3 regions of the Stenotrophomonas sp. 71799_Sma genome follow, and region 2 is predicted to be linked to each of the others. Evidence: predicted binding sites of a transcription regulator. Region 2 holds the regulator's gene; each other region holds the start of a gene.
The links. Region 2 encodes HrcA, which represses chaperone genes, less so after heat shock. Its sites were predicted from a motif close to TTNGCACTCNNNNNNNNNGAGTGCNAA; they were not measured.

Region 1 (2,266 bases), 2.3 Mb from region 2:
CGCCGGGGTGGTGGTGGACACCGACGGCGGCGTGTTCGGGCCCGGGGTGCCACCCCCGCTGAAGGTCTGGCCGTTGTTGCAGCTGCCAAACGTCTGCTTGGCCGATTCGGCCCAGGTGAAGTGGGCGTACTGGCTGCCGCTGCCGGTAAGCTGAAGCGAGGTGCCCGGGGCCGTGCTGTTGGTCTCGGCCACCGGAATGTTCTGGCTGGTCATGCCGGCGGCAGGGCCACCGGAGGCGGTGATGGCGCCCTCGTAGCTGAGGAACTGGACCACCTTGCCGCTGGCATCGACCAGGGCGATGCCGTCGTTCGGACCGTTCTGCAGGCCGTTGGTCGGGTAGCTGACCACGGCCAGGGTGGCGCTGCCGCAACCCGCGGCGGTGCCGGCCGGGACCGGGTTGTTGGCGTAGACCGTGGCCGCCGAAGGATTGCTGCCGTTGTAGAGGTGGAGGCGGTAGCCGGACAGGTCCTCGCCCGCGGTAGCGACCACTTCGATGGCTTCGCCGACGTCACCGGCGGCGGTGCTGTCGTCGTAATGCAGTTCGTTGATGAAGACCTCGGCCTGGGCCGGCGCGGCGGCCAGCGCCAGCAGGCAGGCGGCGGCAAGCGGGGACAGCAATCGCATCGACTACTCCTTGTGATTGGGAATGCGCGGCCGAGCCTAAGGCCGATCCAGTGACACTTTGTCGTAAATGAACGTCAGATATCTGACAGTGGGACATCTATCACTAAATAGCACCCCTTGCCCCCTTGGCTTGCCGCACTGCATCCCTATACAGGCGTCCACGCAGGGAGGCAGGTTTCCCGGTCCCGAGAAAAATTTCGGGATCAGCCCTTGAAAGGCCTGTGGAGGTCTCCATCTCTGTCGTGCTCCCGACTTGTCGGGCTTTTTCACGCGCGTTGCTGGCACTCGTCTGGTACGACTGCTAACATCGCCGGACTTTTTTAGACCAATCAATAACTTAAGAGGTCTCTCATGAGCATCAAGCCGCTGCACGACCGCGTTGTGGTCAAGCCGATCGAAGCCGACGAAATCTCCGCCGGTGGCATCGTCATTCCGGATTCGGCCAAGGAAAAGTCCACCAAGGGTGAAGTCGTGGCCGTCGGCCCGGGCAAGCCGCTGGACAACGGCAGCGTGCGCGCTCCGTCGCTGAAGGTCGGCGACAAGGTCATCTACGGCCAGTACGCCGGCAGCTCGTACAAGAGCGAAGGCGTCGAGTACAAGGTCCTGCGCGAAGACGACGTGCTCGCCGTCATCGGCTGAGCCTCAGCGCGACCTGCTTTTCTGTAAGACATCCCCTTTCGTCGCCGGGCCCGGCCCGGTGCAAACATCGAGGTAATCGCAATGGCTGCCAAGGATATTCGTTTCGGTGAAGACGCCCGTTCGCGCATGGTGCGCGGCGTCAACGTTCTCGCCAATGCCGTCAAGGCCACCCTGGGCCCGAAGGGCCGCAACGTCGTTCTGGAAAAGAGCTTCGGCGCGCCGACCATCACCAAGGACGGCGTGTCCGTCGCCAAGGAAATCGAACTGGCTGACAAGTTCGAGAACATGGGCGCGCAGATGGTGAAGGAAGTTGCTTCGCGCACCAACGACGACGCGGGCGACGGCACCACCACCGCCACCGTGCTGGCCCAGGCCCTGATCCGCGAAGGCGCCAAGGCCGTTGCCGCCGGCATGAACCCGATGGACCTGAAGCGCGGTATCGACAAGGCCGTCGTGGCCGCCGTCTCCGAGCTGAAGAACATCTCCAAGCCGACCGCCGACGACAAGGCGATTGCCCAGGTCGGTACCATCTCGGCCAACTCGGACGAGTCGATCGGCCAGATCATCGCTGACGCGATGAAGGAAGTCGGCAAGGAAGGCGTCATCACCGTTGAAGAAGGCTCGGGCCTGGACAACGAGCTGGACGTGGTCAAGGGCATGCAGTTCGACCGCGGCTACCTGTCCCCGTACTTCATCAACAACCAGCAGTCGCAGACCGCTGACCTGGATGACCCGTACATCCTGCTGCACGACAAGAAGATCTCCAACGTCCGTGACCTGCTGCCGGTGCTGGAAGGCGTCGCCAAGGCCGGCAAGCCGCTGCTGATCGTTGCCGAAGAAGTCGAAGGCGAAGCGCTGGCCACCCTGGTGGTCAACACCATCCGTGGCATCGTCAAGGTCGTGGCCGTCAAGGCTCCGGGCTTCGGCGACCGTCGCAAGGCGATGCTGGAAGACATGGCCGTGCTGACCGGCGGCACCGTGATCTCCGAAGAAGTGGGCCTGT
Region 2 (2,266 bases):
GCTCCAGGAAGCCGATCCGGTCACTGACGTCGCCCTGTTGCGACAGCGCCAGCGATTCATCGACCAATGCCTGCCAGGCCGCGGCGGCGCGTCGCACCTGGCGGCGTTCGTTCTCGTTGCGCGCATAGGCGTCGAGCAGGGCCAGCTGCGACGGGCGCGTCAGCAGGGCCTGCTGTTCGTGCTGTCCGTGGATCTCCACCAGCAGCGAGGCCAGGTCGCCCAGTTGCGCCAGAGTCACCGGGCGGCCGTTGATCCAGGCCCGCGAACCGCCATCGGCGCGGATGACCCGGCGCAGCTGGCACTGCTCCTCGTCGTCCAGCTCGTTGTCGGCCAGCCACTGGCGTGCAGCCTGCAGCTGCTCCAGCGCAAACTCGGCCGAAAGCTCGGCGCGCGCGGCGCCGTGGCGGACCACGCCGCTGTCGGCGCGCAGGCCGGACAGGAAGCCCAGCGCGTCGACCATCAGCGACTTGCCGGCGCCGGTCTCGCCTGAAACCACGGTCATGCCTGGCCCGAACTCCAGTTCGGTGGCGCGGACGACGGCGAAATCCTTGATCGAAAGATGTCTGAGCATGGGTAAGGGGGTATCAGCAGCCGCGCAACGCTAGCACGCGGGCGAGGGAGGTCCAATGACTTGCCAAGGTGATGCGCCGCCATTATCTAGTGTCCGTGTCTCACAGGTTGATTCCATGCACGGTTCTCCCGACCAGCTTGCCCCGCGTGCGCGCCATCTGCTGCGCACGCTGATCGCGCGTTACATCCAGGACGGCGAGCCGGTCGGCTCGCAGACGCTGGCGCGCGTGGCCGGGCTGGAGGTCAGTCCGGCCACCATCCGCAACATCCTGGGTGACCTGGAAGACCTGGGGCTGCTGGCCTCGCCGCACACCTCCGCCGGGCGCGTCCCGACCGCGCATGGCTACCGCGTGTTCGTCGACAGCCTGCTGCAGATGCAGCCGCCGGGCGAAGGCGAGCTGGCCCGGTTGCGCCAGGAACTGGCTGGCGGCGGCAGCACCCAGGCCCTGCTCGGCAGCGCCTCGGAGCTGTTGTCGGCGATGAGCCACTTCGTCGGCGTGGTCAGCGCGCCGCGACGCGAGCAGTTCGCCTTCCGCCAGATCGACTTCGTGGCGCTGGACGGGCGCCGGGTGCTGGCGATCCTGGTGTTTGCCGACAACGAGGTGCAGAACCGCGTCATCGAGACCCGGCAGGAGTTCGCGCCGGGCCAGCTGGAGCAGGTCGCGAACTACCTCAATGCCCATTTCGCCGGCCTGCCGATGGCCGAGATCCGCACCCGACTGCTGCTGGAACTGCGCGATGCCCGCTCCGAGCTGGAACAGCTGCTGGCGCACAGCATCGAGCTGGCCGAGCAGGCCCTGCAGCCGGCGGCCGACGACATGCTGGTGGCCGGCCAGACTCGCCTGATGGGGGTGCAGGACCTGTCCGACCTGGAGCGCCTGCGCGAGCTGTTCGAGCTGTTCTCCAGCAAGCGGGAGATCCTGCAGCTGCTGGAGCGGACCATCCAGGCGCCCGGCGTGCGCATCTTCATCGGCGAGGAGACCGGGATGATGCCGCTGCAGGGCGTCTCGCTGGTCACTGCCCCTTACACGGCCAATGGCCAGGTGCTGGGCGTGCTGGGGGTGATCGGCCCCAAGCGGATGGCCTACGACCGCGTGATCCCGCTGGTCCAGGCTACCGCCGATGTACTGGGCGCGGCGTTTTCGCCAGCCGGCCGCCCGCCGGGAACATCCGACGCTTGAAACGCAGCATCCCGCCCACACTAGGGTGGGTGGAGGCGGAGATTGACCGCCAGGGACCCAGACATGAACCACGAACAGCCAGATATCGAATCCCAGCAGAGTGCCGCCGATGCGGCCGCCACCGCCGGCGTCAACGACGAAGTCGAGCGCCTGCGCGCCGAAATCGAACAGGTCAAGGCCGATGCCCTGCGTGAGCGCGCCGACCTGGAGAACCAGCGCAAGCGCGTTGCCCGTGACATCGAACAGGCCCGCAAGTTCGCCAACGAGAAGCTGCTGGGCGATCTGCTCCCCGTGTTCGACAGCCTGGATGCCGGCCTGAAGGCCGCCGGCGACGACCCGCACCCGCTGCGCGAAGGCCTGGAGCTGACCTACAAGCAGCTGCTGAAGGTGGCCGCCGACAACGGACTGGTCCTGCTGGATCCGATCGGCCAGCCGTTCAACCCGGAACACCACCAGGCCATCAGCCAGGTGCCGACGCCGGGCGCTGCCCCGGGCAGCGTGGTGACCGTGTTCCA
Region 3 (2,266 bases), 2.3 Mb from region 2:
TGAACGGCTACTGGAAGCGCATGATTGCCCGCCATGGGCTGGTACTACTGAAGCAGCCGATCAGCGGCCCGCATTACCAACAGCCATGCCGGTCAAACGAAAAGCCCCGACCAACGCCGGGGCTTTTCATCAGAACGGGGGCCGGAAAAAGGAACCGAACCAAAGATCTATGCCTTACGCGGTGAACAGCGCCTTCATCTTCTTCAGCGCGTTCGCCTCAACCTGGCGGATGCGCTCGGCCGACACGCCGTACTCGTCGGCCAGTTCCTGCAGCGTCACCTTGCTGTCGGCATCCAGCCAGCGGCGGCGGATGATGTCGCGCGAGCGGGCGTCCAGCTCGGCGAGGCCTTCGCGCAGCAGCTGCATCTGGTTGTCTTCGCTGTCTGCACGTTCGTAGGCCATCGACGGGTCTTCGTCGTTGGCAACCAGGTACGCGGCCGGCGACGGCGGCGCGTGTTCGTTGTCCTCGTCGGTCGGCGCATCGAAACCGATATCGCGACCGGACAGGCGCGACTCCATTTCCATGACCTCGCGCTCGGACACGTTCAGGTCCTTCGCCACCGCGCTGACCTCAGCCGCGTTCATCCAGCCCAGGCGCGTCTTCGACTTGCGCAGGTTGAAGAACAGCTTACGCTGCGCCTTGGTGGTGGCGACCTTCACGATGCGCCAGTTCTTCAGGATGAACTCGTGCATCTCGGCACGGATCCAGTGCACGGCAAAGGAGACCAGGCGCACGCCCATGTCCGGGTCGAAGCGCTTGACCGCCTTCATCAGGCCGATGTTGCCTTCCTGGATCAGGTCGCCCAGCGCAAGGCCGTAGCCGTTGTAGCCGCGGGCCACGTGCACGACGAAGCGCAGGTGCGAATGCACCAGCTCGCGGGCGGCGTCAAGATCGTTGCCGTCGCGGAAGCGACGGGCCAGGTCCTGTTCGTCATCGACCGACAGCACCGGGATCTGGTGCACGGCACCGATGTAGGCGTCCAGCGAACCGAGCGCACTGGGAATCGGGAGATTGTTTGCCACAAGGGCAGTAGAGGTGTTCTGGCTCATAGGCACCCATCTTAGCAGTCCGGCATTTGGACTGCTAAAGGAGGAAAAAGTTCCAGCATCCTATTGATGCAACACTGGTCCCAAACAGAGCCCTACCGTAGCGCGATTTGATGACAGTGGCGAGCACGCTTTTCGGGATTCACAATCCCTTGGAATTCAATCAATTACCTGCTGGAATCCGGCTGATTCCGGTCAAGCGGAGCTGAACGGGCCGTCCGCAGAGCCCATTCAGGCCCGGAAACGTTGCCCGGCGTTCAGCCCCGGTCACCCGCCGGCGGTCAGAGCGCCGAACGCGGCGGCAGCGACCAGTCGATCGGGGCCTGGCCGCGGCGCTGCAGGTACTCGTTGGCCATCGAGAAATGCTGGCAGCCCAGGAAGCCGCGGTGGGCCGACAGCGGCGACGGGTGCGGCGACTTCAGCACACGGTGGCGGCGGGTGTCGATGACCTTGCCCTTCTTCTGCGCGTACGCGCCCCAGAGCATGAACACCAGGCCGTCGCGTTCGCGGTTGAGCACATCCACCACGTGGTCGGTGAAACCTTCCCAGCCACGCCCTTGGTGGGCACCGGCCTGGCCCTCTTCCACCGTCAGCACGGCATTGAGCAGCAGCACACCGCGCTGCGCCCACGGGATCAGGCAGCCATGGTCCGGACGCGGGATACCGAGATCGCTCTCGATCTCCTTGTAGATGTTCAGCAGCGACGGCGGCACCGGCACTCCGGGCGCCACCGAGAAGCTCAGCCCATGCGCCTGACCGCGGCCGTGGTACGGGTCCTGGCCGAGGATCACCACCTTCACCTGCTCGAACGGCGTGGCATCGAACGCAGCGAAGATCTGCGGGCCGGGCGGGAACACCGCCGCACCGCTGGCCTTGCGCTGGCGCAGGAAGCTGGACAGCTCGCGCATCTGCGGCTGCATCAGGTAATCGCCGACATGCTGCTTCCAGCTCGGCTCGAGCTGGATCGTCGGGGTGCCGGCTACTTCATCAATCATCACGCCACTTCATCGAATCAGGGGTCCATCGTTCAACCGGGCCAGGCGCAGCTGGAACAGCACCTTGGTGACCAGCAGGCGCTCTTCGATCGGCTTGAGCACCAGATCGTTGGCACCGGACTGCAGCAGCCCGGTCTGGTTGTGCGGGTTGCCATCGCCGGTCATCACCAGCACCGGCAGGCGACGCTTGCCGTAGCCGAAGTCCACGCGCACGCGCTGCACCA

Region 1: the regulator HrcA is predicted to act here: its motif matches at 903-929, upstream of ACZK4Z_RS20325 (co-chaperone GroES).
Region 3: the regulator HrcA is predicted to act here: its motif matches at 1,062-1,088, upstream of rpoH (RNA polymerase sigma factor RpoH).

What each region holds. Positions count from the first base shown of each region.
Region 1 covers NZ_CM151202.1:4,395,563-4,397,828, reverse strand. The annotation lists gene ACZK4Z_RS20330 (endonuclease) at 1-624, opposite strand, end outside; gene ACZK4Z_RS20325 (co-chaperone GroES) at 976-1,263, shown strand; gene groL (chaperonin GroEL) at 1,345-2,266, shown strand, end outside.
Region 2 covers NZ_CM151202.1:1,847,383-1,849,648, forward strand. The annotation lists gene recN (DNA repair protein RecN) at 1-571, opposite strand, end outside; gene hrcA (heat-inducible transcriptional repressor HrcA) at 687-1,751, shown strand; gene grpE (nucleotide exchange factor GrpE) at 1,815-2,266, shown strand, end outside.
Region 3 covers NZ_CM151202.1:4,435,734-4,437,999, forward strand. The annotation lists gene rpoH (RNA polymerase sigma factor RpoH) at 175-1,050, opposite strand; gene ung (uracil-DNA glycosylase) at 1,329-2,042, opposite strand; gene ACZK4Z_RS20525 (response regulator) at 2,052-2,266, opposite strand, start outside.